DNA from 3 places in the Cellulomonas hominis genome. Region 2 is predicted to be linked to each of the others. Evidence: riboswitches for the same ligand, from Rfam matches in the RefSeq annotation. Region 2 holds a riboswitch; each other region holds the start of a gene.
The links. A riboswitch is a leader RNA that binds a small molecule or an ion and turns the genes downstream of it on or off. The one in region 2 is predicted to bind cyclic di-AMP.
Positions count from the first base shown of each region.

Region 1 (9,625 bases), 1.2 Mb from region 2:
CTGCTGTCCCGGAACCCCGCGGAGCTGCGCGCCCAGGGCGGGATCGTCGGCGCCGTCACGGTGCTCCAGGCCCGGGACGGGGCGGTCGGCCTGGTCGGGCAGCGCGGGACGGTCGAGCTGCCCGAGCTCGCGGGTGCGGCGATGCCCCTGAGCGACGCGGAGCTCGCGCTGTACGGCGACCGCCTGGGCCGGTGGGTGCAGGACGTCGCGCTGACCCCCGACTTCCCGCGGTCCGCGGAGCTCGCGGCGGCGTTCTGGCGGGAGTCCACCGGGCAGGTGGTCGACGGGGTGCTGGCGACCGACCCGGTGGTCGTCGCGGACCTGCTCGGCGCCACCGGGCGGACGGTGGAGGCCGACGGCGCGGAGCTGGGCGGCGACGACCTGCTGCGGGCCCTGCTGCGCGACGCCTACCTCACCTACGGCGACCCCCGGTTCGGGGACGCCTTCTACGCGCAGGTCGCCGGGGCGGCGTTCACGGTGCTCCGGGACGCCGCGCTGGATCCGGCGGCGGCCGAGGCCGCGGCGACCGTGGCGGCGGACGCGGTGGCGGCCCGCCGGGTCGCGGTGTGGTCCGCGCGGGCGGACGAGCAGGCGCGGGTCGGCGCCTCCGCCCTGGGCGGCGCGTTCCTCACGGGGGACGCGGCGACGCCGACCGGCACCGTCGGGCAGGCGGTCGGGGTGTTCCTCGACGACGCGACGGCGGGGAAGCTCGACTTCGACCTCGATGCGGCGGTCACCGTGACGATGTCCGGCTGCGGCACGGCGCACCCGGAGGCGCGCGTGGAGGTGGCGCTGGACTACCGGCCGCCCGCGGACGTGACCACGTACCCGGCGCAGGTGCTCGGCGACGGCGGCTCGGGCCTGGCGCCGGGCTGGCTGGCCACCAACGTCTCCTTCTACTCCGCGCGCGACGGCGCCGTGGGGGAGGTGCGGCGGGGTGACGCGGTGGTCGGCGGGCAGACCGGCACCGTCGCGCGCCGGGACGTCGCGGTCGTCACGTCCCGCCTCGAGCCGGGCGCGGGCGAGCGGTACACGGTGACCGTCCCGGCGCCCGCGGGCGCGCTGACCGTGTGGACGACGCCGACCCTGGACGGCCCGGGCGTCGTGACCGGGGCGTGCCCGCCGGTGCCCTGAGGCGCCCGGGCGTGTCGCGCGCGGCCGCGGCGGCGGCGCGTCACCCGTTCCGGTGGTCGGCGCGGCAGGTCACCGCCCCGTCGTCACCCGGATGCCGCGGTTCCGCGTGATCACGCGGAACTTCACCCGTGATTCCGGTCGGCACCGGACCCCATCGTGTGCCTACCATGGGCGAAATGTCCGATTTGTACGAATCGGGCGGGGTGCGGGAGTGCGCCCCCGGGACCGGCAACGGGGCCGGCAGCACGCGGAGGTGGGACATGGAACGGATGCGACGAGCGGCCCTCGGGCTGCTGGCGACGGTCGCCGTCACGGCCGGGGCCGTCCTGGCGCTGGCGGGCCCGGCAGCAGCCGCCGCCCCGGCGCCGGCGCTCGCCGCGCCCGCGGTGGTGGACCCGGTCCCCGATCCGGAGGTCCCCGCCCCCGACCCGGCCACCGCCTGCGCGAACCCGTCCGCCGGCGAGGGGTACGCCCCGCCGGGGCGCTGCGAGCTCGTGCTGGTCCGCGCGGCGGGCATCTGCCTCGGCGACGCCCCCGCGCTCGACTACGCCGTCGATCCGTTCGGCACCCCGAACACCACCGTGACGATCACCTTCGTCAACCCCGCAGGGGACGACGCGGTGCTGTCCGGGCTCCCGCTGAGCGGCCGGATCTACTGGCCGGGCACGGTGATCCAGGACGGGGTCGTCGTCGACTGGCCGGGCTGGACGCGGAACCCCGACGGGACCTGGGAGGAGTTCGACGCGTACTCCTTCACGCGGCCGAGCGTGCGGGTCGAGTTCGAGGTGAACCCGTCCGTCGCCACCGTCGTGTCCTACCCGCCGGCGACCTCGGCCTGCGCGAACCCGCCGCAGTCCGGCGTCCTGGGCGTGACGACGACGTCGCAGGTGCTGGCGGCGCCGGAGACGCAGTCCGCGGTGCTGGCCGTGACCGGGGCGAACTCGTGGCCGCTGGTGGCGGTCGCGGGTGCGGCCGTGCTGCTGGGCGCCGGGATGGTGGCGCTGTCGGTCCGGCGGGGGCACCGGGCCCGCTGAGCCGGGCCGCCGGGGGCCTCAGCCCAGCCGGTCCACCACGTGGTCCAGGCACGCGGTGAGCGCCAGCACGTCGTCCGGCTCCACGGAGGGGAACATCGCGACGCGCAGCTGGTTGCGCCCGAGCTTGCGGTAGGGCTCGACGTCGACGACGCCGTGCGCCCGCAGGATCCGGGCGACGGTCGGCGCCTCGATCCCGGGGGCCAGGTCGATGGTGCCGACGACGGGGGAGCGCTGCCCGGGGTCCGCGACGAACGGCGTCGCCCAGTCGCGGGCCTCGGCCCAGCCGTACAGGTGCCCGGAGGACGTCGCGGTCCGCTCGGCGCACCACGCCAGGCCGCCGTTCGCGAGCATCCAGTCGACCTGCTCGGCCAGCAGCACCAGGGTGGCGATCGCCGGGGTGTTGAGCGTCTGGTCGGCGCGCGAGTTCTGCACGGCCGTCGTCAGCGACAGGAACTCCGGCACCCACCGCCCGGAGGACTCGACGCGGGCGGCGCGCTCGACGGCAGCGGGGGACAGCAGCGCGAGCCACAGCCCGCCGTCCGAGGAGAACGACTTCTGCGGGGCGAAGTAGTAGGCGTCGGTCTGCGCGACGTCGACGGCCAGGCCGCCGGCGCCCGACGTCGCGTCGACGACCACGAGCGCGCCCTGGTCCGCGGACCCCGGCACCCGGCGCACGGGGGCGACGGCGCCGGTCGAGGTCTCGTTGTGCGGCCAGGCGTACACGTCCACGCCGTCGGCGGCGGACGGGGTGGCGGAGGTGCCGGCCGGCACCTCGGTCACGACCGGGTCGCCCAGGAACGGCGCGCGCGCAGCGGCGGCCGCGAACTTCGACCCGAACTCCCCGAACACCGCGTGCGCGGACCGGCGCTCCACCAGGCACAGGGTCGCGAGGTCCCAGAAGGCCGTGGACCCGCCGTTGCCGAGCGCGACCTCGTAGCCGTCCGGCAGGGCGAACAGCTCGGCGAGCCCCGCGCGGACCCGGCCGACGAGCGACCTCACGGGCGCCTGCCGGTGCGAGGTGCCGAGCAGCGTCCGGCCGACCTCGGCGAGCGCGCGCACCTGCGCCTCGCGGACCTTCGCGGGCCCCGACCCGAACCGGCCGTCCGACGGCAGCAGGTGCGCAGGGATGGTCACGGTGGCGGGCGTCACGGTCACGCGCCGCACGATACGCGCAGGCCCCACTCCGTCGGCGGGACCAACTAGCCTGTGGACGGACGTCCGCGCGCACGACAGAAGGGGCACCGGCGTGAGTGACCTGATCGACACGACCGAGATGTATCTCAAGACCATCTACGAGCTCACCGAGGAAGGCATCACGCCGCTGCGCGCCCGCATCGCCGAGCGGCTGGGGCACAGCGGCCCGACGGTGTCCCAGACGGTCGCCCGCATGGAGCGCGACGGGCTCGTGGTCGTGTCCGGCGACCGGCACCTGGAGCTCACCGAGGAGGGCCAGTCCAAGGCGATGCGCGTCATGCGCAAGCACCGGCTGGCCGAGCGCCTGCTGGTCGACGTGATCGGCCTCGACTGGGAGTACGTGCACGAGGAGGCGTGCCGCTGGGAGCACGTCATGAGCGAGCGTGTCGAGCGGCGCCTGGCCGGCCTGCTGGACCACCCGCACTTCGACCCCTACGGCAACCCGATCCCGGGGCTGGACGAGATCGGCGAGGAGCGGACCCCGGTCGGCTTCCTCGACGGCGTCCAGTCCTCGGTCGCGGTGGCGGCCGCGGTGGGTGGCCCGACCAAGGCCGTCGTGGCCCGGATCGGCGAGCCCATCCAGATCGACGTCGAGCTGCTCGCGCGCCTCGCCCAGGCCGGCGTCAAGCCGGGCAACGAGGTCGTCGTCGAGAAGAACGGCGGCGTGGTGACGGTGGGCGCCCCGGGCGCGGAGACCGTGCTCGACCTCCCGCAGGAGGTCGCCCGCCACGTGTTCCTCTCCGTGTCCTGACGCCTGTCCCGGCCCCACCCGACCCGACGGCCCCGCGGCTGTGGCGTACGCCACTCGCGGGGCCGTCGTGCACCGGTGACCTGGCGGTGCGTGTGAGCGTTCCCCTGACGGGGAAACTGTCCGTGACCGGAACGTGACAATCGGCTCCGGGGTCCGGTACGGTCGGTCTCGCTCCGACGGAACCCTCCTCTGTCAGAGCCCTTGGACGGTACGCCGAGCCCTGCCGCCGCCCGAGGTCCGAACGGACTCGCCGGTAGGGGCGGGGGAACCACATGCGGGCACCGGAGACGGTGTCCTTGGGGTGAAGCCGCGCGACGCGACCGGTCCGTCCGGGAGCGCCACGCGGCCGGGTATCTCCAACCCGAACCCGACAGCTCACCTCGTAGGCGCCAGGAGAGGCTGTACGTGACCGCAAGTGCTGTGCGCGCTCGACACCGTTCCGCGCGTCGCCCCGTCACCCCCCTGACCGATCTCGCCACCGCCGCCACGGGCACCATCGCCCTGGCCGGTCGCCGCACCGCTGTCGTCGCGGCGTCCTCGGGCCTCATGGTCTCCATGGTCGCCGTGCCGGCGACCGCCGCGACCAGCTCCGGCGACCAGGCCCTCACCGCGGTGGACACCACCGCGCTGACCGCCTCGGCGAAGACCGTCCTCGACGCGGCCCCGGTCGTGACCTCCCCGGCCGACGCCGCGTGGACCTTCGAGGCCCCCGCCGTCACCGCGGTCGTCCCCGAGCCGGAGCCCGAGCCCGAGCCCGTCGTGGAGCGCGCCGCGTCGCGCAGCTCCCAGCGTGCCGCCACGGCCGAGACCGCCGCCGCGCCGGCCGCCGCCGCGAGCGCCGTCCCGCAGTCGGTGGCCGGCAACGCCGTCCTCGAGGTCGCGGCCCGCTACGTCGGCGTCCCGTACCTGTCCGGCGGCACCACGCCCGACGGCTTCGACTGCTCCGGCTTCGTCTCCTACGTGTACGCGCAGCTCGGCATCTCGCTGCCGCGCACGTCGTCCGCGATCAAGGCGGCCGGCACCGTCGTCTCGGCGTCCGAGGCCCAGCCGGGCGACCTGATCTGGAGCCCGGGTCACATCTCGATCTACGCCGGCGGCGACCAGCAGATCGACTCGCCGCGCCCCGGCAAGACGATCCAGTTCCGCAGCATCTGGCAGTCCTCCCCGGTGTTCATCCGCATCGGCTGAGCAGGACCGCCCCGCACGTCCCCGGACCCCCACGGCCACCACGGCCGTGGGGGTCCGGGCGTTCCCGGCCGGACCGGTGGCGCGCGCCCCGGCCGGAATGACGGCGCAGGATCGCCGCGGGTGCGCGTACGCTGCAACTGCTGTGCCTCCCCCAGCGGGCCCGTCAGCCAGGCGGGCCCTCGACCTGGTCTAGGAGTAACGCCGTGCTGCTGCTGCCCGCGCCACCCAGGACGCTGCTCCTGAACGCCAGCCTCGAGCCCCTCTGCGTGGTCGCCCTACCCCGGGCCGTCACCCTCGTCATGTCCGGCAAGGCCACGGTCCTGGAGACGGACGGCCGCGTGCTGCACGCCGAGCGCATCGTGGTCCCGTTGCCGGTGGTCCTGAGCCTCACCCGGTACGTGCACGTGCCGGTCCGCAAGCCGCTGCCACCGACCCGCCGCACCGTGCTGCAGCGGGACGACCACCGGTGCGCGTACTGCGGCTCGCACGCCGACACGGTCGACCACGTGCACCCGCGCTCGCGCGGGGGCCGGCACGAGTGGGCCAACGTCGTCGCCGCGTGCCGCCGGTGCAACCACCGCAAGGCCGACCACCTGCTCCATGAGCTCGGCTGGGAGCTCGCGTACACGCCGTCGCCCCCGCGGGGTGCGACGGCGTTCCTGCACGGGGCGGCCGTCGACGAGCCGGCCTGGTCGGCGTACCTCGCGGCCTGACGCCGCCGGGGCGCGGCCGGGCACCGTCCCGCGCCCGCCCCGAGTCCAAGGCTTCGTCAAGAGTTCTCCACGCGCGTCCCCGTGTCGAGTGGTCGGCGGGCATGATCAGGGAGCACACTGGGGTGTGCGACCAAGGAGGTCAGAGCCATGAAGCGGGACGCGGAGATCCTCGTCGGAGTCGACGGGTCGGCGGCGAGCATGCACGCCCTCGACTGGGCGGCCGCGGAGGCCCGGACGCGGCGCCGGCCGCTGCACGTCGTGTGCTCGTACACGCTGCCGTCGTTCACGGCCGCCTCGCTGGACGGCGGGTACGCCGCCCTGGACGACACGGCGATCCAGCAGGGCGCCCGCGCGGTGCTCGCCGAGGCCCGGCAGCGCGCCGAGGGCCCGGACCTGGAGATCACGACGACGGTCGCGACGGGCGACGCCGCCGCCGTGCTGGTCGAGATGTCCCGGGACGCGTCGCTCGCGGTGGTCGGCACGCGCGGCAAGGGCGGCTTCGCGGACCGGCTGCTCGGCACGGTGTCCTCCACCCTGCCCGCGCACGCGCACTGCCCGACGGTGGTCGTCCCGCTGCGCGACCAGCGGCGCGGCGGCGTGGTGCCGAACGACGAGTCCGCCCCCGTGGTCCGGCCGGTGCGCCGGATGGTCGTCGGCGTCGACGGGTCGCCGCAGGCGGACCTGGCGCTGCGGTACGCGATCGAGGAGGCGCAGGCCTGGGGCGCGGAGCTCACGGCCGTCGCCGGGGTGCCCGTCGGCAGCGGCTCGGGGGTCATGGCGTGGCTGCCTGCGACGATCGACCAGACGCAGGTGCTCGCCGACGTCACCGAGGGCCTCAACGTCGTGGTCGACCGGGCGCTGGCCCAGTACCCCGGCGCGACCGTGCGCCGGCACGTCCTGGACGGGACCGGGGCCGAGCTGCTGACGGAGTTCTCGGCGGCCACGGACCTGCTCGTCGTCGGCTCGCGGGGCCGCGGGGGGTTCACGGGCCTGCTGCTGGGCTCGACGAGCCAGGCGGTGCTGCACCACTCGGCGTGCCCGGTCATGGTGGTGACCAACGGCTGCCTGGAGCGCGCGGAGGCCGCGGGCGCGGGGAACGGCACCGCCGCCGCGGGCTGATCCTCAGGCCGGGGGCGGGACATCCGGGCGGCGCACCAGGGCGGACAGGACGATCGTCGAGCGCGTGCGAGCCACGAACGGCTCGGCGGCGAGGCGCTCCACCACCTGCTCCAGGTGCCGCATGTCCCGCGCGCGCACCTGGACCACCACGTCGACGTCGCCGGTGACCGTGCTGGCGGCGACGACCTCGGGGTACCGCTCGACCGCGGACCGCATGGTCGCCGGGCTGGTCGAGCCGTGGCAGAACAGCTCGATGAACGCCTCGGTCGCCCAGCCCAGGGCCGCCGGGTCCAGCAGCACCGTGAACCCGCGGACCACCCCGCGCTCCCGCAACCGGTCGACGCGGCGCTTCACGGCGGGCGCCGACAGGGACACCACGGCGCCGAGGTCGGCGTAGGACGCGCGCGCGTCGACCGCGAGCTCGCGGAGGATCGCCTCGTCGATGGGGTCGAGGTCGCCGGAGAACGTGGGGGGCACGGGGTCATCCTCGCGCACGCCCGGGGGCGCCTGTGCGTGCGCCCTGCGCCCCCGCGCGCCGCCCCCCCGGCGCGGCGTGCGGCATGCGGCGTGCGCCGAGACTGCAGGATCCGCGGCCCGGTGGCCGGGTCGGGCAGACGGATCCTGCAGTCTCGGCGGGGATGTCGCGCGGGTGAACGGCGCGCAGGGCTTCAGGAGCGGGCGGCGCGCGCCGATGGGATCCGTGACAGGGGGACGGATCGAGAGGATCGAGGATGTCGGCACGGGACGCCGGTCCCGCGCGCGCCGGGACGACGGCCCTGGGCCGGCCCGCGGCGCCGCGCGCACCCGAGACCCACCCCGCGGCACCGCCCGGGACGATCCCCACCCAGCGCACCCGCCCCGCCCCGGTGGCACCCGCGCCCGCCGCTCCGGGTCGCCGGCGCCGGACCGGACGCACCGTCGCGGTCGTCCTGCTCTGCGCGACCCTGGTCGGTGCCGTCGCCGCGGGCGTCGTGGTGCAGCTCCGGGCCGACGCCCGCGCCGCCGCCTGGGCCCGCGTCGAGGAGCGCGCTGCCGTGCTCGACGCGGCGCAGCGGGTGGACGCGGAGTTCGCCGCCCGGACGCGGGCCGCCGCGGCCGCCGCCCGGTACGACGCGCTCGTCGCGGACGCCGTCGCGCGGGCGGGCACGGCGCTCACCGCCGCGCAGGCCGCCGCGGCCGCGTCGCCGCACGCCGGGGAGCCCGCCCTCGCCGCCCTGCGCACCGCGACCGACGCCCTGTCGGCCGCGGCGGGCACCGCGGGGACCGGTACCAGCCCGGCGACGCTCGCCGCCCGGACCGCCGAGGTCGCCGCCCCGCAGCAGGCGGCGGTCGAGGCCCAGGCCGCGTGGCAGGCCGCCGAGGCCGCCCGGATCGCCGCCGAGCGCGCCGCCGCCGAGGCCGCCCAGCGGTCGCGCGGCTCCGGCTCGGGCGGCACGGCCCGCGCCGCCCGCCCGGCGTCCGGGGGCGGGGCCGCCGCCGCACCGGCTGCCGCTGCCGCCGCGCCGGCCGCGACGTGGGCGGCCGGGGTGCAGTCGTACGGCGTCAGCGGACTGGGCAGCGCCCTGAACGCCGCCCGGGCCGACGCCGGCCTGGGCGCGCTGACCGTCGTCCGGTCCGCGTCGCTGGCCGACCACGCCGCCGCGATGGCCGCCGCAGGCAGCATCTGGCACTCCGGGAACGACCACATCGTCGGCTGGGTGCAGCCCGCGAGCGACGCCGAGATGATCGCGGCCTACCTGAACTCCCCGCCGCACCGGGCGTGGATCCTCAAGGAGGGGAAGTCGACCGTCTCGATCGGCGCGGTCACGCTGAACGGGCGGCTCTACACGGCGATGCGGTTCTCCTGAGGGGCGTCCGCACCGCGCTCAGCGCAGCGCCTGCGTCAGCCGGTCGAGCGCCAGGTCCAGGTCGTCCGGCTCGATGACGAGGGGCGGGGCGAGCCGGATGGTCGAGCCGTGCGTGTCCTTCGCGAGCACGCCGAGCCGCAGCAGCCGCTCGCACAGCTCCCGGCCGGTCATCCGCCCGGGCTCGACGTCCAGGCCCGCCCACAGCCCGACGCCGCGCGCGCCGACCAGCAGGCCGGTGTCGACCAGGGTGGCGAGCCGCTCGTGCAGGTGCGCGCCGAGGGTCCGGGCGCGCTCCTGGTAGGTCCCGGGCCGCAGCAGGTCGACCACGGCGATGCCCACCGCGCACGCGAGCGGGTTGCCGCCGAACGTGGAGCCGTGCGTGCCGGCCGTCAGCACCCCGAGCACGTCCGGGCGCCCGACGACCGCGGACACCGGCAGCACGCCGCCGCCCAGGGCCTTGCCGAGGGTGACGAGGTCCGCGCGGACGTCCCACAGCTCCAGGGCGAACGTGGTGCCCGTGCGGCCGAGGCCGGACTGGATCTCGTCGGCGATCAGCAGCACGTCCGCGGCGGTGCAGAGCTCCCGGACGGCCGGCCAGTAGCCCGCCGGCGGGACGACGACGCCCTGCTCGCCCTGGATCGGCTC
Region 1 covers NZ_JACHDN010000001.1:975,294-984,918, reverse strand. The annotation lists gene HNR08_RS22220 (DUF4012 domain-containing protein) at 1-1,134, shown strand, start outside; gene HNR08_RS04530 (peptidase) at 1,404-2,168, shown strand; gene serC (phosphoserine transaminase) at 2,187-3,317, opposite strand; gene HNR08_RS04520 (iron-dependent transcriptional repressor DtxR) at 3,415-4,113, shown strand; cyclic di-AMP (ydaO/yuaA leader) riboswitch at 4,352-4,516, shown strand; gene HNR08_RS04515 (C40 family peptidase) at 4,519-5,301, shown strand; gene HNR08_RS04510 (HNH endonuclease) at 5,505-6,014, shown strand; gene HNR08_RS04505 (universal stress protein) at 6,162-7,133, shown strand; gene HNR08_RS04500 (Lrp/AsnC family transcriptional regulator) at 7,137-7,610, opposite strand; gene HNR08_RS04495 (hypothetical protein) at 7,865-8,980, shown strand; gene rocD (ornithine--oxo-acid transaminase) at 8,999-9,625, opposite strand, start outside.
Region 1: linked by a shared signal. The riboswitch ahead of HNR08_RS04515 (C40 family peptidase) and the one ahead of HNR08_RS10065 (C40 family peptidase) in region 2 are both predicted to bind cyclic di-AMP.

Region 2 (9,625 bases):
CCGCCCAGCTCGACCTGGGCCGCTGAAGGTCTTGGTCAGGACCATCTCGTCGGCGGCCTCGGCGAGCGCGTTGGCGAGTTTCGTCGCCAGGGTGTATTTGACCCGGAACCCGGCCATCGCGACCTCGGTGCCGAGCGCGATGAGCAGGTGGGACTTGCCCGTTCCGGAATCGCCGATCAGGCACAGCGGGTGGCCGCGGCGAACCCAGTCGCACTTGGCGAGCGCGTTGCTGGTCCTGGGGTCGACATTCGGGTTCGCGTCGAAGTCGAACTCGCGCAGCGTCTTGATGCGCGGGAACGCGGCGGCCTTGATGCGGCGCTCGGATCGTCGGCGGGCGCGGTCGTCGCACTCCGCCAGGAGGAGTTCGGCGAGGAACCCGCGGTAGGTCATCTGCTCGCGGGCGGCAGCATCCGCGTTCGCCTCGAACACGCCCCGGGTCGTGGGCAGGCGCATCATGCGGCAAGCCTGGTCGATGGCGGCGTCGGTGGCCTCCTCGGTCAAGCCTCGCCGTCGCGGCACCCGGTCACTGCCCGTCGCCGAGGTCTGCGTCGTCATCTCCACCTGAGCCCCTCCGGGATCCGTTCAGCCGCTCGCCGGCCGGGCGTGCCGGCGCCGGCTGGGTAGCAGGTCGTCGTACTCGCTGATGTCTGGCAGCGAGCGCGTGTCGTGGGCAGGCGGGTACGCAGCCGCCGCTCCGTCAGGAAGTGGGCGACCTGCCGGGCCAGCTCCGCCCGGTCCGGCATCGCGCTGGGCGTCGCTGCGCGGCGGCCGTCTTCCGCCTTACGCGCCCCGAGCGCGACCGCGTCCGCGTTGGTCAGCGCACCGACCTCCAGGGCGGCGGCCAGTCCGGCCACGACGTGCTGATGAGCGATGTGCCGGTGCAGGAGCAGGACGTCGATCAGGGCACGGGTGCCGTCGGCGTCTCCGTGAGCCTTGCGGGCGGCGTCCCACGAGGCGTCATGCACGGGTGTGAACCTGCCGCTGGCGCGTGTCCAACGCGGTCGCGCCGGTAGGGCGCCAGGCTTGCGGATCAGCGCTTCAAGGTCGTGGTCCAGGTCGAGTCGGGACTCCAGCTTGTCAGGGAGGCGTTCGTGCCGGGCGATCTGGGTGCGGCCGTCGTAGATCGTCAGGTCCGAGGCGCGCGGCAGGATCGAGATCTTCCGCCCGGCGAACCGCACCGGCCCCGAGTACCGGTTCGTGCGCACGTTGACCTGGGCATGCCGGTCACCGCGCTGGTGAGACCACCGGCCGGTTTCGAACTCCTGGTCCGGCAGCGGTGCCAGAAGCGGGGCCTTGATCGCGAACAGCTCACCGACGCTCCGGGCACGCCCACCGATCCTGCGGGCATCGTCGGACACGTCCCAGGCATCAACCATCGCGTTGGGCTCCGCCAGCGAGGCGACCTTCGGGACGGGGACGAAGTGGTTGCGGCGGTACCAGCCCACCTGCCCCTCGAGCCCGACCTTCTCGTGCGCGCCCTCGATCCCGGGCTGGCAGTAGAACGCGTCCAGACCATAGTGGGAGCGGACCAGCGTCCACCGCTCGGTCCCTGCCCGAACGCGAGCAAAAGCCAAGCACACGCGCGACAGCTGGCTTGAGGTTCTCGTAGCGGATCTTGCCGGTCGGTAGCCCGGCGAGCACGCTGAAGGCATGGACGTGCCCTTCCAGGAACGCCTCCTGGCCGCCGGAGGTGAAGACCTGGTGCACGGCCCTGCCGGAGAAGGACATCCGCAACGAGAACAACGAGCAGACCACCAGCTTGCCGGCCAGCTCGACCGTGACGTCACCGAAGTCGACCTCGGCCTCCGCGCCGGGCACGTGCGTCTGCGGCACCAACACGCGCGACGGACCCAGACCCTCCTCGACCGCGGATCTCCTCACGCCGCGCCGCGACGTACTTCTTGACGATGAAGTACGACACGTCCGCGTGGTGCTCCATGCGCAGCCGGTCGAAGATCCGCTTCGCCGTGTGACGCTGCTTGCGCGGAGCGCGCAGATCTGCATGCAGCCACCCATCGACGAGACTCTTGTACTCGTCCAGCCGAGAACCGCGCGCCGGCAGAGGGCGTCGCGGCTTGGGCCAGGCGGAGTCGGCGCGGAGGCTACCGCAGGAGCTCGACGTTGAGCTGCTGGCGGACCGCGAGCAGAGCGGCCAGCAGTGTCACGAGGAGCCGGGCAGCAACGCGCACGGGTCGGCGGTCGGTGAGGTCGAGCCCGAGCCATCTGCTGGTCGCGCTGCCGGCGCACCACCGCAGCACAACCAGCACAGCTCCGGTCACCAGGATCGGGCCGAGAGGGTTGTATCGCCATGCCTCTGCGAAGTCACCCATCGCGGCGAGCCGCACGGATCGCGTCCCGCCGCACAAGGGATCCATGACCGACCACCAGCGGTGCAACGGCCCGTGCAGGTCGACCGGCGGCAGACCCAGTCGGGCCATCAGTCCTGCGGCCACCAGGCCGAGCGCCGCGACGGGGGCCAGCGCCGGCCACCTGTCTCGCTCGTCGAGGCTGACAGTGATCCACGAGCGCGATGCCGGCGGGGTGTCAACGCGGCGCCACTGCGGCCGCCGGTCACTCTGTCTCACGTCGCCGTGATGCTGGTCATCATCCCGGCGTCCTCGTGATCCAGGATGTGGCAGTGGACCATCCAGGTCCCGGGCTGGTCGAAGGTCACGGCGACGTCCACGTAGCTGTCCGGTGGCACCGTCACGGTGTCCTTCCACACTTCCCGCTCGAGGGGCCGTCCATCGGTGGACAGCACCCGGAAGTGCGCACCGTGCACGTGCATCGGGTGGTCCATCCGGTGCCGCCCGGCGTTGCGGAAGCGGACGACGTAGGTGCGACCGACCTGCACGTCGAACGTCTCGGCATCGGGGAAGACGTCGCCGTTGATGGTCCAGGCCATTCCCATGCCGCCGGACATCGCCATCGCGTCGGCGAGCACCATCTCGATGTCCGGTTCGCGGCTCACCAGGTCGGGGGCGAGGGCGCTGGGTGCGGGAGGGATGAAGGGCGAGACAGCCGCGGGGGCATCCGAGGCGGTGTAGTGGACGGGGATGGTCATTCCGTTGTCGCGCTCGTTGGTGATCGACAAGCCCGAGCTCAGGTCGCCGACCGGGGCGAGCTCGACGTCGTAGCGCTCGCCCGGGGCGATGCTGAGCCGGCGGGTGCTGTAGGGCTCGACGAGGGGTGCGCCGTCGGTGTGGGTGACGCGCACGTCGAGCGGGAACGTCAGGTTCTGGGTCTTGGCGGTCGAGGCGTTCACCAGCCGGAGCTTCGCGATCTGCCCGGCGGTGATGCTGATCGGCTCGATGTCGTCGCCGGTGCGACCATTGACGGTGTCGACGTCGCCGACGACCTCCATGTGACCGGTAGTCCGATCCACGACCCAGTCGTCCAGCACGAGGACCTGGTCGAGGTCGTAGCGCGCGTCCGCGGGTTCGCGGACGATGAACGGTGCATACATGCCGCGATCGACCTGGTCGCGCACGGGGCGTTCGTGCGAGTGGTACCAGTACGTTCCTGCGCGGGCTGCGGTGAACTCGTACCGATGCTCCTGTCCAGGTTCGATGAGGATGCCTGGACCGTCCTGGTCGTTCGGCACGCTCATCCCGTGCCAGTGGATGTTGGTCGCGGTGTCGGTGGAGTTCCTGACGTCGATCTGCAGCCGCTGGCCCACGTCGACGACGATCGGCACGCCAGCGCCGTGCACGTCCTCGCTTGCGGAGTCGGCGTAGAGATACCGCTCGATGGTCCGACCGCCCACCTCCATCTCCGCTGTTGTGATGTCGAGGTCGGCGATCCCCTGCATGGTCGCCTGGGTGATGTCGTACCGGTCCACCTCGGGAAGCGTGATGCTCTTCTGGACCGCGACGTGCGCGGCGGGATCCAGCGCACGCGCGACCGCGAACGCGGCAGCACCCACGGTCAGGACGACGGCGGCCGTTGCGGCGACGGCGACGGGACGGCGGTGGATCATACTCGTGGTGACTCCTCATGCCGTCGACCCCAGGGGCGCCCTGGAACCGTGATCTGCCTCCACGTTCCCCTCGGCGGATCAAGCTGCTGCACTGGCTTCGATGAAGTTTCGCTGAAGATCGTCGCAGGTCGCGGTCGGAGCGCACGGTCGCGCCCGGTCGTCCTGAGCGCCCGTGACCAGTGCGTTTATCGGAGCGACGTGTGCCCGTGCGGGTGTCGCAAAGCGTGCCCCCTGCTTCGGCGCGAGTCGCGCGGGCGGTGACACACCCGCTGCTCGTGCCTAGCATCGTCGCCACCCAGGCGCCGACTGGGTGGGTCGAGCAGAACGCCGAGTCCTGCCGCTGCTCGACGACTCGCAGACCGCACGGGCAGGAGCGGGGGAACCAGGATGGACGGGCACGTCGTGCCCTTGGGGTGAAGCCGGTCCCGACGGACCGGCCGGGCTGCTCCGGCCCGAACCCGACAGCTCACCTCGCAGGCAGCAGGAGTCGTCGATGCCCGCACGCCCCTTCACCCGAGCGCGCCACCGCGCGGTCGGGCGCACCCGAACCCCCTGGACCGACGCACAGGCCGCGGCCGCCTCCGGTCTGTCCTCCGCTGGGCGGCGCACCGGAGTCGCCGTCGCGACGTCAGGCATGGTCGTCTCGCTGGTGGCAACCCCGGCGTCCGCGACGATGCCCTCCCACCACGAGAGCCGGATCGCGCCGCTGGACACTGCACGACTTACGTCGGCGGCCAGAGCGGCGATCGAGTCCACGCCGGTCGTCGCAACGCCGGCCGAGGCCACCTGGACGTTCGACAATCCGGTTGCCACGGCGGTGACGCCACCGCCGACCCCCGAGCCGGAGCCGGAACCTGAGCGAGCCCCGGCTGCGACGCGCAGCACGGCTCGGGACGAGGCGTCTGTCCCATCGCCCCAGATCGGGGCGCCCGCGCCGTCCAGCGCGAATGGCAGCGCGATCGTCGAGGCGGCATCGAGCCTCGTGGGCGTGCCCTACGTGTGGGGCGGAACCACACCGAGCGGCTTCGACTGCTCGGGATTCACGTCCTACGTGTACGCGCAGGTCGGGATGAAGCTGCCGCGCACGTCGGCGGCTCAGCGCTACGCAGGGGTTGAGGTGCCGCGGGACCAGGCCCAGCCAGGGGACCTCATCTGGTCGCCGGGACACATCTCGATCTTCGCCGGGGGCAACCTGCAGGTCGATGCCCCGGTGCCGGGCAAGGCGGTGCAGATCCGGGAGATCTGGCAGTCGTCTCCGGTGTTCATCCGCGTGGGGTAAGTAAGGCCCCCTGTTCGCCGCGGCTGCGGGGGCGTGCCTGATCGCGAGGCGGCGCCTGGCGATCATCACCTCGATCGAACGGAACGTGCCACCACCGCCGGCCTCAGTTCCGCCTCGGACGCCTGACCCCCGAACAAAGCACTGGACGATCATGGCCACTCAGGCGCACTCGCCGCCTGCGAGCCGTTGTCACCTATCCGTGCTGTGCAGCGGGCCCTCGGGCGCGTGTACCGACTGCGAAGGCGGAGGGCACTGCGATCAGGCCGAGCGCCCAGCACGGGAGCCGGCGGACAGCCCAGTGCCCGGAACGGATGGTCCCCCGTCGGTGTCGACGGGTGTCTCGATGCGGTTGCCGCGTACCAGGAGCCGGTGTGAGGCGACCCCGAAAGGGGTGCAGGTGAGTACACGCGCTCCGCTGGCCGCGATTCGACACACTCCTGCGCTGCTCGCGCCACCCTCACGCCGCCGGTGGAGCGGAGGCTCTGCGCTACCCGGTAGGTCCTTCCACGTGATCGCGGATACTGGACCGCTCGGCGCGTTGGTCGATCTCGGCGCCGAGGCTGCGCAGGATGTCGAGCACTAGGCCGACGACCACGAGGTATACGCCGACGTCGAAGAACAACGACGTCACGACCTTCGTCGGGCCAATGAAGGGGATCGCGATGTCGATGATCCAGGACTGCAGCACGGAGCCGCCGAAGATCAGCGCGCCGAGGCCCACGCCCGCCGACAGGAACAGGCCGCTGCCCAGCAGCAGACCGGGCTGCACGGGGGCCGCCTCGCCGAGCTCGTACCGGCCGCCGGCCAGGTACCGCACGATCAGCGCGATGCCGGTGACCAGGCCCGCCGCGAACCCACCGCCGGGGGCGTTGTGCCCGGAGAACAGCAAGAACAGCGAGTACACGATCATCGTGTGGAACAGCAGCCGGACCACGACCTCGAACACCACGGACCGGCGGCGCGGCGCCAGGGTCCGTCCGGCGCGCAGCCACTCGCGGGACCGGTAGGACGGCCGCTCGGCGACCGGCCGGCGCACCGCGGCCATCGGGTCCTCGCCGCCGCCCCACACCTGCCGGGACTCGGGGGCGTCGCCGGCGCGGAAGATCGCCCCGGACCGCCTGCGGAGGAACACGAGCGAGGCGACCCCGGTCGCGGCCACCAGCAGCACGGAGATCTCGCCCATCGTGTCCCAGGCGCGGATGTCCACCAGCGTCACGTTGACGATGTTCTTGCCGCCGCCGTAGGAGTACGCCTCCTCCGCGAAGTCCACGGAGACCGGCGCGTGCACCCGCGCGCCGGGCACCACGAGCGCCAGCCCGCCGACGGTGAGGCCGAACGCCAGGCCGATGCCGAGGCGCACCCACCGGGACCCGACCAGCGGCCGGTCGGAGAAGTACGGGGGCAGGCGCCGCATCACCAGCACGAACACCACGAGGGTGACGGTCTCGACCAGCACCTGCGTCAGCGCGAGGTCCGGGGCGCCGTGCAGCAGGAACAGGGCCGCGACGCCGTAGCCGGAGACGCCGAGCAGGATGACCGCCTTCAGCCGGCGGCGGGCGCGGGCGACCAGGACGGCGGCGACCACGACGAACGCCCCGACCACGGCCTGCGCCGGGCGGTCCCAGACGCGGGTCTCGGCCGGCATCCCGTTCCAGGCGACCAGCGGGACGCCGACGGTGACGACGAACACCACCAGGATCCCGCCGAGGTACACCGGCAGAGATCCGCGCTGGGTGAACGCGGTGACGTCGGCGGCCACGTCGTCGAGCCGGCGCATGAAGCGGCGGTACAGCCGGTCCGCCTCGGGCACGTGCGGCACCGCGGCCTGCGCGAGCTCGACGGGGCCGCGGGCGACGAACAGCAGCACGCCGGTGAGCAGCACGACGGCGGTGATCGCCAGCGTCGGGGTGAAGCCGCCCCAGAGCAGGAGGTGGCCGGGCTCGCCGGCCGGGTACGCGTCAGCCTGCGGGGCGAGCAGCTCCTCGCCGAGACCCGGCAGCAGCGCCACGGCCAGGCCGAGCACGGCGAGCAGCATCGCGGGCCAGACGAGCACGAGCGACGGGCGCCCGACCGGGGCCGGCACGGCGCGCTCGTCGTCGGGGTGCGCGGAGTGGTCGACCGGCTCCTTGACGTCCCGCGACGGGTCCTTGGCGTCGCGGGCGGCAGCGAGGGCGCGCACGGCCGCGGGCGACAGCACCGGCTTGCTGGCGAACGCGCCCCACCACAGCCGCAGGCCGTACGCCACGGTGAGCGCCGAGCCGACCGCGACCGCGACCAGGACGACGACGCCGAGCGGGTCGCCGTCGTGGCCCAGCGCCTCCAGCGCGGCCTCCTTGGCGACGTACCCGGCGAACGGCGGCGCGCCGATCATCGACAGCGTCGCGAGCCCGCCCGCGGCGGCGGTCAGGGGCAGCGCGCGGCCGACGCCGGACAGCCGGCGCAGGTCGCGGGTGCCGGTCGCGGCGTCCACCACGCCGACCACGAGGAACAGGGCGGCCTTGAACATCGCGTGCGCGCCGATCAGCGCGAGGCCCGCGAGCGCGGTCGCCTTCGTGCCGTACCCGACGAGCAGGATGATCAGCCCGAGCTGGCTCACCGTGCCGAACGCGAGGACGAGCTTGAGGTCGTGCTGCCGCAGCGCCCGGTAGCCGCCGAGCAGCAGCGTGCCGCAGCCGAGCACGACGACGATCGTCCGCCAGGCGGGGAGCTCCGAGTACGCCGGGGCGAACCGCGCGACCAGGTAGACGCCGGCCTTCACCATCGCGGCGGCGTGCAGGTACGCGCTGACCGGGGTCGGCGCGGCCATCGCCGCGGGGAGCCAGAAGTGCAGCGGGATCAGCGCGGACTTGGAGGCCGCGCCGACCAGCAGGCAGACCACGGCCGCGGTGACCATGCCGCCGTGCGGCGGGTCCGCGAGCGTCTCCGACAGCCGGTACGTGCCCGCGGCCTCGCCGAGCAGGATCACCCCGACCAGCATCGTCAGGCCGCCGGCCGTCGTGACGACGATCGCCTGCATCGCCGCCCGGCGGCTGGCCTTGCGCTCGTGGTAGTGCCCGATGAGCAGGTAGGAGAAGACCGTGGTCAGCTCCCAGAACACGAACAGCAGCAGGGTGTCGTCGGCGGTGACCAGGCCGAGCATCGCCCCGGCGAACGCGACCAGCACGCCGCTGAACCGGCCGAGCCCGCTCGCGTGCGCCTTGAAGTACGCCGAGCAGTAGACCAGCACGACCGCGCCGACGCCGCCGACGAGCAGGGTCATCAGCCAGGACAGCGTGTCGAGCCGGAAGGAGAGGTCGAGCCCGAGCCCGGGGATCCACTCGACGGTCTGCGTCGGCCCGTCGCCGTCCATCACGCGGCCGGTGAGCGAGAGGGCCCACACCGTCGCGGACGCCGGCGCCAGCGCGAGCACCCAGAACGCCTTCCGGCCGATCCACGCGACGAGCGCAGGCGCGACCAGGGCAGCCAGGAGGTGCACCGCGAGGAGCTGCAGCACGTCCGCTCCGTCCTGTCGTGGGCGGGTGGTCGGTCGGTCGGTGCGCCGGGTCCGGGCCCGCGACCGCTCGAGGCGGGACGGCGGGCGGCGGGCGGCGGTCGGGACACTGGAACAAGCGAGTCGTGGTCCGTGAACACCCGCCGGACGCTGGGCTCGTCTCAACGACTGGCCCCGTCACCGAGCAACCGGCCCGGTCAACGGTCCTGACCGTAAGGTCACCGCATCGAGTCGCTCTTCAGCTCCGATGAAGTCCATGTGAAGAGTCCTCTGGCTCCGTCGCAGGGTGCGCGGCGGCGCCGAGCGAAGCGCCGCCCTTGTAGGAAGCGCCGCCCTTGTAGGCAGTGGTGGGCTCCGAGCAGACACAGACCGATTACGGTGCGCGGCCCGGCGGCGCGGCAGTCGCATCGACCTGCCGGTGTTCCCCCGGCGGACCGTCCCCGAGTCTCATGCACGAGTAGTCGGTACCGCGGATTCATCGAATCTCCATCGCCGCGCAGCAGGACCGCAGCACGCGGCCGCCTATCGTGAAATACCCCCACGGGGTATGGCTCCGGAGGTTGCGCGCCGACGGCACGCCTCGCTCGTGGGGGGCCACTTGCCGCCGGCAGGAGGCGGAGGTCGAGAGGAGGTCGGACGGTCATGGATGTGGTCGTCATCGCGATCGCGGTTGTGCTGACCGGAGTGTTGGGCTGGTACTTCTTCGGTCCACGCTCGTCGAGCCGGGCTGTAGCCGAAGGCGGCGTGCAGGTGCTGACGGTCGCCGTGAAGGGCGGCTACAGCCCCGACGTCATCGAGGTGGAGCAAGGTGTACCCGTGCGTCTGCTGTTCGACCGACAGGAGGCCGGCGACTGCTCCTCACGGGTGGTGTTCCCGG
Region 2 covers NZ_JACHDN010000001.1:2,144,054-2,153,678, reverse strand. The annotation lists partial or broken gene HNR08_RS10085 (ATP-binding protein) at 10-555, opposite strand; gene HNR08_RS10080 (Mu transposase domain-containing protein) at 552-1,574, opposite strand; gene HNR08_RS21285 (hypothetical protein) at 1,651-1,905, shown strand; gene HNR08_RS22680 (DUF2752 domain-containing protein) at 2,103-2,585, opposite strand; gene HNR08_RS10070 (multicopper oxidase family protein) at 2,582-3,925, opposite strand; cyclic di-AMP (ydaO/yuaA leader) riboswitch at 4,295-4,474, shown strand; gene HNR08_RS10065 (C40 family peptidase) at 4,473-5,258, shown strand; gene HNR08_RS10060 (Na+/H+ antiporter subunit A) at 5,746-8,751, opposite strand; gene HNR08_RS10055 (heavy metal translocating P-type ATPase) at 9,391-9,625, shown strand, end outside.

Region 3 (9,625 bases), 420 kb from region 2:
GGCTGCCCGCTGCCTCCGGCGTGCTGCTGCTCACCGGATACGCCCTCGACTGGTCGGGCGCCGGGCCGGTGGCCAGCACCGTGGCGTTCGCGCTCGGGCTGGCCGCCGGGGCCTGGACGTTCGTACCCGGTGCCCTGCGTCGACTCCGACGCCGGCGGCTCGGGGTCGGCCTGCTGATGACCATCGCGGCTACCGGCGCCGTGGTCCTGGGGCACGTCGCCGAGGCCGCGGCACTCGCGTTCCTCTTCTCCATCGCCGAGGCCCTCGAGGACCGGGCCATGGACCGCGCCAAGCACGGCCTGCGGGCGCTGCTGACGCTCATGCCGCAGACCGCCCGCCTCTCCCGCCTGGCCGGCGAGGTCGTCGTGCCTGCCCAGGACGTCCGCGAGCTCGATGTGCTGGTGGTGCGCCCGGGCGAGCGGGTCGCGACCGACGCCGTGGTCGTGACCGGGCGCAGCGCGGTGGACACCTCGGCAGTCACCGGTGAGTCCATCCCCGTCGAGGTCGGGCCTGGCGACGCCGTCCCGGCCGGCGCGGTCAACGGCACCGGCGCGCTCGAGCTCGAGGCGACCGCCGACGGCCGGGACAACTCGCTCACGACCATCGTGCGGCTCGTCGAGGAGGCGCACGCCCGCAAGGGCGAGCGGGCGCGGCTGGCTGACCGCATCGCCAAGCCCCTGGTCCCCGCGGTCCTGGTGGTCGCCGCCGGTGTTGCTGTGCTCGGTTCGCTGCTGGGCGACCCGTCGGTCTGGATCGACCGCGCGCTGGTCGTGCTCGTGGCCGCTTCCCCGTGCGCGCTGGCGATCGCCGTGCCCGTCACGGTGATCTCCGCGATCGGATCGGCGAGCAGGTTCGGCGTCGCGATCAAGTCCGGCGAGGCGTTCGAGCAGCTGGGTGCCCTGCGCACGGTCGCGCTGGACAAGACCGGCACCCTGACCGTGAACCGGCCCGAGGTGGTGGACACCCGGACCGTCGAGGGCACCACCCCCGAGCAGGTGCTGGCCTGGGCGGCCGCCGTCGAGGCACGCAGCGCGCACCCGCTGGCCCGCGCCCTGCTCACCGCGTCGCCCGGCGCAGGGACGGGCGAGGACGTCGTCGAGGAGCCCGGGCACGGGATCACCGGGACCGTCGGTGGTGTGCGCGTGCAGGTCGGCTCCACCCGCTGGCTCGAAGCGGGGTCCCTCACCGGTGCCCTGGACGCCATGGAGACCGCCGGCATGACCACCGTCGTCGTGCGCGCCGACGCACGCACCGTCGGCGTGATCGGGATCCGCGACGAGCTGCGCCCGGAGGCCGCCGAGGCCGTCGCCGCGCTGCACGCCGCCGGACTGCGGACCACCATGCTCACCGGCGACAACAGCCGCACCGCGCACGCCCTCGCCGCAGCCGCAGGCATCCAGGACGTGCGCGCCGAGCAGCGACCCGAGGATAAGGCCACCGCGGTCCTCGAACTGGGTCCCGGCACCGCGATGGTCGGCGACGGCGTGAACGACGCACCCGCGCTGGCCGCCGCGGACGTCGGCATCGCGATGGGCGCGACCGGCACCGCCGCCGCGGTCGAGTCCGCCGACGTCGCGTTCACCGGCAACGACCTGCGGCTGCTGCCCCGCGCCATCACCCACGCCCGACGCGGGCGACGCATCATGACCGGCAACATCGGCCTCGCGCTGCTCATCATCATCGCGCTGTTCCCCTTGGCCCTGACCGGCACGCTGGGCCTGGCAGGCGTCGTCCTCGTGCACGAGGTCGCCGAGGTCGTGGTCATCCTCAACGGGATCCGAGCCGCCCGCGTCACCACCCCGGGACCGCGCACCGGCGCCGACCGCGCACTCGCCGCACCGGCACCCACCCCGGCGCCCGCGTGACGGCCCCCGCTACCCTCGCGGCCGCAGCCGACGTCGGGTCCGCGTTCGCGACCACCGCGTTCTCCGGCCCCCTGCTGCTCGCCCTGCTCGTCTCGCTGGTCGCCGGCGCGGTGTCGTTCGCCTCACCCTGCGTCCTGCCGCTCGTCCCCGGCTACCTCGGATTCCTCAGCGGGCTGACCGCGCAGACCGTGCAGCCGGCCCGCGCGGTCGCAGGGCGCAGACCGGCCCCGCCGGCCCCCGGGCGCGGCCGGCTCACTCTCGGTGTCGCGCTGTTCGTGCTCGGGTTCGCCCTGGTGTTCGTCGCGCTCGGTGCCCTCGCGGGGTCGCTCGGCGGGGCGCTGCTGCGCTGGCAGGACCCGATCACCCGGGCACTCGGCGTGGTCGTGATCGTCATGGGCGTCGCGTTCCTCGGCGGCGTGCCGTTCCTCCAGCGCGAGGTCCGGGTGCACCGCCGTCCGCCGGCGACGCTGTGGGGCGCCCCCGTGCTCGGCGTGACGTTCGGGCTCGGCTGGACCCCGTGCATCGGCCCCACGCTCGCCGCCGTGATGGCCCTGTCCCTCGACGGCGGGTCACCCGCCCGGGGCGCCGTGCTGTCCGCCGCCTACGCCCTCGGGCTGGGCCTGCCGTTCGTGCTCCTCGCTCTCGGGCTCCAGCGCAGCAGCCGCCTGCTCGACATCGTGCGCCGTCGACGCCGCGCCATCTCCGTCGTGGGAGGAACCATGCTGGTGCTGATCGGGATCGCCCTGGTCACCGGCCTGTGGGGCCGGTGGGCGCAGAGCCTCCAGGGCCTGATCCTGATCTTTCAGCCCGTCGTGTGACGAGGGGCGCCCGAACCTTCAGCAGACCTTCATCGGCGAACGGGTGCTTCTCGCACCGATCCCGCGCAGGCGGCGGCGATGCTGCAAGGGCACAACCGCGGCGAGCCTGGAGGTCCTGTGAGCCGAGACGGGCGCCGTCCCGACGTCCTGCGTTGGCTCGACACCGAACCGACGCTCGACGAGCTGCGCCGGGTGTTCCCCCACGAGTGGGAGGACGTGCAGACGCGCCTGTCCGCCGCCGCGGAGGACGGTGAGACCGCGCTGCACGCCCTGGTCGCGGAGCTGAGCGCCCCCAGGGTCGGATCGCCCGACCACCGCCGCAGGAAGGACGACCTGGTCGCCGACGAGGTCCGCCGGCAGATGCTCCTGCACGCCGTCCAACGTGCCGCGTTCACGGCCGAGGCCGGCGTCGACCGGTCCGAGATCGCGTTCGACCGGCTCAACGGTCAGATCCTGCAGCGGCTGTTCTTCCGGCGCGGGCTGGAGCGCAAGCCCGTCTCGACGCTCGCGTACACGCTGCTGTGGCCGCTCGCGCGCCAACGCCGGTACGTCATGCCCCTGGTCCGCCCGCGCGGGGTGTACTGCTTCTACTCGGCGGCCCTCGTGCGCAGGCTCGCGAAGCTGATCGGCTCGCGCGAGACCCTCGAGATCGCCGCCGGCGACGGGACGCTCAGCCGGTTCCTGCGCCAGCGAGGTGTCGACGTCGTCGCGACCGACAACCACAGCTGGGCACGATCCATCGACTACCCCGACGACGTCGTCCGCCAGGACGCCGTCGCAGCCCTGCGCGCCCGCCGCCCCCAGGTCGTGGTGTGCTCCTGGCCTCCCGTCGGCAACGCGTTCGAGCGCGAGGTGTTCCGTACCCCGAGCGTCCAGACCTACATCGTCATCGGCAGCACCCGCGAGACCGGCAGCGGGAACTGGTTCGACTACCGGCGCCAGACCGGGTTCACCTACGTCCGGGACCTCTCCATGGGCCGGCTCGTGCTCCCGCGGTACCAGGGCAACGCGGTGCTGATCTTCCAGCGCCGCGCCGCGGTGACGGGCTCCTGAAGGCCGCCGGTGCCCGAGACCGACAGCGCCCGCGCACCCGCCGTCGGGGAGATCCCTCCCCGGGGCGGCACCACGACCTCGGGAGGCGACCTGTGCCCGCCGCGCTGAGACGAGACGCCCGGACCCACCTGCGGGCGGCGGGTTCGCTCGCTGCCACGGGTCTGCTCCTGGTGCTGTCCGTCCTGCCCGCCGACAGGTCGCGGGCGGTCGAGGTGCCCCCTTCGCCCGCGGCGACCGAGAGCGCCGACCCCGGCAGAATTGTGCCGACCACCGAGCCCACGCCCGAGACCGCGCCCGCGGCGGCCGATCGGCTGCCGTTCGACCTGCGGTGGGCGCTCGTCGGCCTCGGCATGGCCGCGATCGCGGCCGCGCCCTCGGCCGTCCTGCACCGGCGCGACCGCCCGCCCCGCTCGCGCGACTAGCACCGGGAGCACGGCCCCGACCGTCACCGTCGACGGCGCAGGTACCAGATCCGCGTCCCGGTCGAGCAGACGAACAGCACGACGACCCCAGCGGCCGTCGAAGCGAGGCTGCTCGTCAGGACGCCGGTGAGGGTCAGGGCGCCGCCCGCGACGAGCGCCACGACGATCAGGACGATCGCAGAACGGTCGTCCTGCGGGAGCCGACGCCGGTCCGGCACGGCGCGACCCTCGCGTGGACCGCGACGCGGTGGCAGCAGCGGGCGGCGCACGCGTCAGATGCCCGAGTAGGAGTGCTTGCCGTTGATGAACAGGTTCACCACCGTGAAGTTCGCGATCACGACGGCATACCCGACGTACACCAGGAAGGCTGCGCGTCGCCCCTGCCAACCCCGCGTGGTCCGCGCGTGCAGGTACGCCGCGTACACCACCCAGGCGACGAAGGTCGCGACCTCCTTGGGGTCCCAGCCCCAGTACCGGCCCCACGCCTGCTCGGCCCAGATCGCCCCACCGATCAGCGTGAGCGTCCACAGCACGAACGCGATCGCGTTCAGCCGGAACGACAACGCCTCGAGCCGGACCGCGGTCGGCACCGTGCGCAGCCACGACCACGCCGGCCCGGTGATCCGCCACCTTCGCAGCGAACGCCGCAGCTCGTCGCCCGCGCGCCACGGGCGGTCCAGCCGCGACCGTCCCGACTCGCGGGCGTCCTGCAGGACCTGCAGCACCGACGTCGCGAACGCGACCGTGAAGATCCCGGTCGCCACGACCGCGATGCTCACGTGGATCACCAGCCAGTAGCTCTGCAACGCCGGCTGCACCGCGTCCGCCCGCAGGTAGAACGAGTTCTGCGCCACGATCAACGCCAGCACGGCGATGCCGGTGACCAGCACCCCGACGAAGGGAACCGTGCGCGTGCGCCGCACCCCGAGGAACACCAGCGCGGCCACGAGGATCCCGAAGATCGTGAACTCGTACATGTTCGCGGTCGGCCACCTGCCCGCCGCCACCCCGCGCAGCGCCACACCGGCCAGCAGCAGCGCGGTCGCCACGGTCGCCGTCGACCGCGCGATGCCGGCCGCCCGCCCGCCCGGCACAGACGGTGCCGGGTCCTGCGAGGCAGGCGCGTCAGCGCCCCCGGCTCCGGCCCCGACCGCTGCGAGACGGCGCTGCGAGCGGGCCGAGGCGTCGGCGACCCGGGCGAGCGCGGCGGAGTACGCCACCAGGGCGATGGTGTACGCCGTCACCGCTCCCCACACGAGCAGCGTGCTGAGGTCTCCGAGGGGCACGCCGGTCAGCCGATCCGGATGAACAGCGGATCGGACTGCCAGATCTCGCGGATCTGCACGGACTTGCCCGGAACGGGGGCGTCGACCTGGAGGTTCCCGCCGGCGTAGATCGCGATGTGACCCGGCGACCAGATCAGGTCACCCGGCTGCGCCTGATCCCGGGGCACGACCGTGCCGGCGTCCCGCTGCGCAGTCGAGGTCCGCGGGATCGCGATCCCGACCTGGGCGTAGACGTATGACGTGAACCCCGAGCAGTCGAAGCCGGACGGGGTCGTGCCGCCGTACACGTACGGGACGCCGACCAGGCCCGACGCGACCTCGACGACGGCGCTGCCGTTCGCGGACGCCGGAGGCGGTGCGCCGATCGGCGCGGTCTCGGCCGGCTCGGCAGCCTCGTCGCGCTGGCTGCCGCGCGATGCGGCTCCGTCGGTCGACCGGGCGGGCGGCTCCTCGATAACGGGCGGCGGAGGGGGCGGGAGGATCGCGGTCGCGGCCGGGACGTCGAACGACCAGGTGGCCTCCGCCGGCGCGACCGCCGACGGTGCGGCGGTGGCCAGGGCCCGCGCCGCATCCAGGGCTCGCACGTCGATCGATTCGGCAGCCCGGCTCGGCGAGGGTGCGGCCGAGGCGGGGACGGTGGAGAGAGAGACGGCGAGTCCCGAGGTAGCAACGACCGCGCCGGTGCGCCGACCCCAGACGACAGCGGTCGCCCGGGCGTTCGTGCCGGCGTCGGTGAGCGGCGTACGAGCGCGACCGGGGTTGCGATGACGCGAGGGGGCACGCAGGTGTGTGGGCATGCGGAGCTCCTGGTCGCCTGCGAGGTGAGCTGTCGGGTTCGGACGGAGCCGTCCGGCCGGTCTCGTGGATCGGCTTCACCCCGAGGGCGCCTGAGCGCCCGTGGAACCTGGGTCCCCCGCTCCTGCCACGCGACGTCGACGGGCCGGACGGCGGCAGGACTCGGCATCCGCGCGGCTCCCGGACTGAACGTCCGGATCTGATGACGGTAGGCGTCGCGTCGCCAGATCGGCGCCCGCGCGGCGGTCCCTTCAGCAAACCTTCATGGACCGGGAGCGCGGGCTCCTGATCATCAGTGTTCGAGCCCTCGAAGATCCGGATGCAGAAGATCCAAACAAATAGATTCCTAGATCGGCGTCACGTATTGATGGGTTCACATTCGTGACATTGGTCCTCTACTGTCCTCATTGCGAAGGGGAGTAGCCCGACCGGCGCTGATGCGTGCCGGTAGAGGTGGTCGACATGCTGGCGTCTGCGCCCGGTCACCTCGCCACGTCAGCCGTGGTGGACGAGACCTTCGACCAGCCGATGTCCGCTGGTCGAGGTCGTCGCGCCCCCCCCGGCGCGAGCGGGCTCGGCCCGTGCCCGAGGAGCCGCCGTGCCCGCCCCTGACGAGCAGACGCTCACCACCCCAGCAGCACCCCTGGTGCCGCCCCCGTCCCCCCGGGTCCTGATCCGTTCGCTGGCGATCGCCGGCGTGATCATGGTCCCGGCGCTGATCACCCGGTTCTCGGGTGCGTCCCCGGCTCCCGTGCTGGAGCTGGTGATCTTCGGCGCCGCGGTCGTGGCCGCGTCGTTCGTGCTCGCGTGGGCCGCCGAGGCCGCCCAGGTCGACGTGTCCGGCGGGTTCGCGATCGCCGTGCTCGCGCTGATCGCCGTGCTGCCCGAGTACGCCGTGGACCTGTACTACGCGTACACCGCGGGCAGCGACCCGGCCTACGTCCAGTACGCCGCCGCCAACATGACCGGCTCGAACCGGCTGCTGCTCGGCCTCGGCTGGCCGCTGGTCGTCCTGGTGTCGCTCTACGTCGCCGGCCGGGTGAGCAAGAAGCCCGCGACCGCGCTCGCCCTCGACCCCGAGAACCGCATGGAGCTCGGCTTCCTGCTCATCGCCGGCGTGGTCGCTTTCATCATCCCGGCCACCGGGCACATCCACCTGGTGTTCGGCGTCGTGATGATCGCCTGGTTCGGGTTCTACCTGTACAAGCTCACCCGGGGCGAGGCTGAGGAGCCCGACCTGATCGGCACCGCCGCCGCGATCGGCGCGCTGCCCCGACGCAAGCGCCGCGCCACGGTCATCGCCCTGTTCGTGCTCGCGGCGACCATCATCCTGCTGTGCGCCGAGCCGTTCGCCGAGGCCCTGGTCGCCTCCGGGACCAGCCTCGGCATCGACGAGTTCCTGCTCGTGCAGTGGCTCGCGCCGCTCGCCTCCGAGGCGCCCGAGTTCATCATCGCCGTGCTGTTCGCCTGGCGCGGCAAGGGCACCGCCGCGATCGCGACCCTGATCTCCTCGAAGATCAACCAGTGGACCCTGCTGGTGGGCTCGCTGCCCATCGCCTACCTGGCCGGCGGCGGCTCCGCCTCCCTCGTGCTGGACACCCGCCAGACCGAGGAGATGCTCCTGACCGCCGCCCAGACGCTCATGGGCATCGCGATCCTGCTGGGGCTGCGGTTCCACCGCTGGTCCGCGTGGGCGCTGCTCGCGCTGTTCGTCGTGCAGTTCCCGCTCACCTCGACGCACGGCCGGTTCATCCTGTCCGGGGTCTACCTCGCGATCGCCGCGGTGATCCTCGTGATCCAGCGGCGCCACATCGTGCCGACGCTGACGGCACCCTTCCGCCGGCACCAGCCCGAGCCCGAGCCGGCTCCCGCCGACGCGGCCTGACGACCCGAGCCCACGAAGGAGCACCCCATGGCACGACTGAACCGGCTGATCGGCCTGGCACGCACCGTGCTCGAGAGCCAGAGCCAGAGCCAGAGCACGGGCCGCCCGCCCCAGGCACCGGGCGGGGGCGAGGCGTCCCTGCGCGCGACCCTGACCTCCGCGGCAGCAGCCGCCGTGCGCGCCCGTTCCGGACAGACACCCGCCCCCGGGCCGAGCCGGCCGGCTCCGGCGCCCGACGACGCGGCCGCGGTGGCCCGGTACGACTACCTGATGCGCACCGCGACTCCGGACCAGATCGAGCAGGTGCACGCCGAGGCGTTCGCCCGCCTCACCCCCGCACAACGCGACGAGGTGCTCCTGCGCATGCGCGACGCGCTGCCCCCGTCCGAGCAGCCCGCGTCCCCGGCGGCCGGCGAGCTGGCCCGGGCGGCCGCCCGGTCAGAAGCGAGAGAGCCCGGCCTCGTGCACCGGATCCTCGGCGGCCCGGCGCGCGGCATCGCCACCACCGCCGCCGTCGCGGGGACCGCCGGCGTCGCCGGAGGTCTCCTCGCCTCGGTGGCGGGCGCCGCCGTCCTGGGAGGAGTGGCCGCACCGCTCCTGGCGCAGGCCACGGCGATCGGCGTCGACCTCGAGTCGCTGACCTCACTCGACACGGCCGGCATCGCCGAGCAGGCGACAGGAGCCGCGACAGACGCCCTCGGCGCCCCGCTCGACGGCCTCGCAGGCGTCACTGAGGGTGTCTCCGGCATCGCCCAGCAGCTCAGCGACCTCGCCGGATCGCTGGACCCCCGGAACCTGTTCTGACGGCGGGCGGCCCGGGTGCGAACGGCCTCTCCGCGTCGGGAGACTGCGAGCGCTCGGGTACGACGAAGGCCCGGCACCGTCTCGGTGCCGGGCCTTCGCTCGACGTGCGCCTGGAGGGACTCGAACCCCCAGCCCTCTTGGCCAGAGATGCTATCGCCCGCGACTCGTCCGATCGCTGCCACGAGCTTGGCAGGTCGGATCGAGGTGGCGCAGTTCCGCGAAAGGCTCAGACCTCCGCACGAAGGCTCACGCCAGCTCTCTGAGCGCTGGTGGCGCTGCTGCGGTCGCTCTCACCACAGAACTGGCTGGATATTCTGTGACTCATGGCCATCACGACGTTGTGGGACGAGCAGTCATGGATCGCTGCCCCCTCCCCGATTCCGATAGCGGTCGTGAACCCGCAGGGTTATGACTGGGGCAACCTCGTCATCCAACTCTTGATCGCTGCGGCGACCGTAGCGGCGCTGTTCTGGGCGATACGAACCGGACGCGACGAGGCGCGGCGCGCCAGCGAGGAACGTCGTGAGCGACTTGCGTTCGAGGAGAAGGCTCAGGCAGCACAGGTCAGCGCATGGGAGCGTCAGTGGGTAGAGCTGCGCAACGGACGACCGCTTCCTGACGACCCGGGCGAGTTCGGCGCAGTGCAAGACGACCTTGTCGAGCGGCGGCACATCTACGTCATGAACGACTCGACTTC
Region 3 covers NZ_JACHDN010000001.1:1,721,782-1,731,406, forward strand. The annotation lists gene HNR08_RS08135 (heavy metal translocating P-type ATPase) at 1-1,865, shown strand, start outside; gene HNR08_RS08140 (cytochrome c biogenesis CcdA family protein) at 1,862-2,683, shown strand; gene HNR08_RS08145 (class I SAM-dependent methyltransferase) at 2,801-3,736, shown strand; gene HNR08_RS08150 (hypothetical protein) at 3,829-4,158, shown strand; gene HNR08_RS08155 (hypothetical protein) at 4,182-4,376, opposite strand; gene ccsB (c-type cytochrome biogenesis protein CcsB) at 4,431-5,444, opposite strand; gene HNR08_RS08165 (C40 family peptidase) at 5,450-6,028, opposite strand; cyclic di-AMP (ydaO/yuaA leader) riboswitch at 6,248-6,382, opposite strand; gene HNR08_RS08170 (sodium:proton exchanger) at 6,838-8,124, shown strand; gene HNR08_RS08175 (cation-transporting ATPase) at 8,152-8,928, shown strand; gene HNR08_RS08180 (hypothetical protein) at 9,252-9,625, shown strand, end outside.
Region 3: linked by a shared signal. The riboswitch ahead of HNR08_RS08165 (C40 family peptidase) and the one ahead of HNR08_RS10065 (C40 family peptidase) in region 2 are both predicted to bind cyclic di-AMP.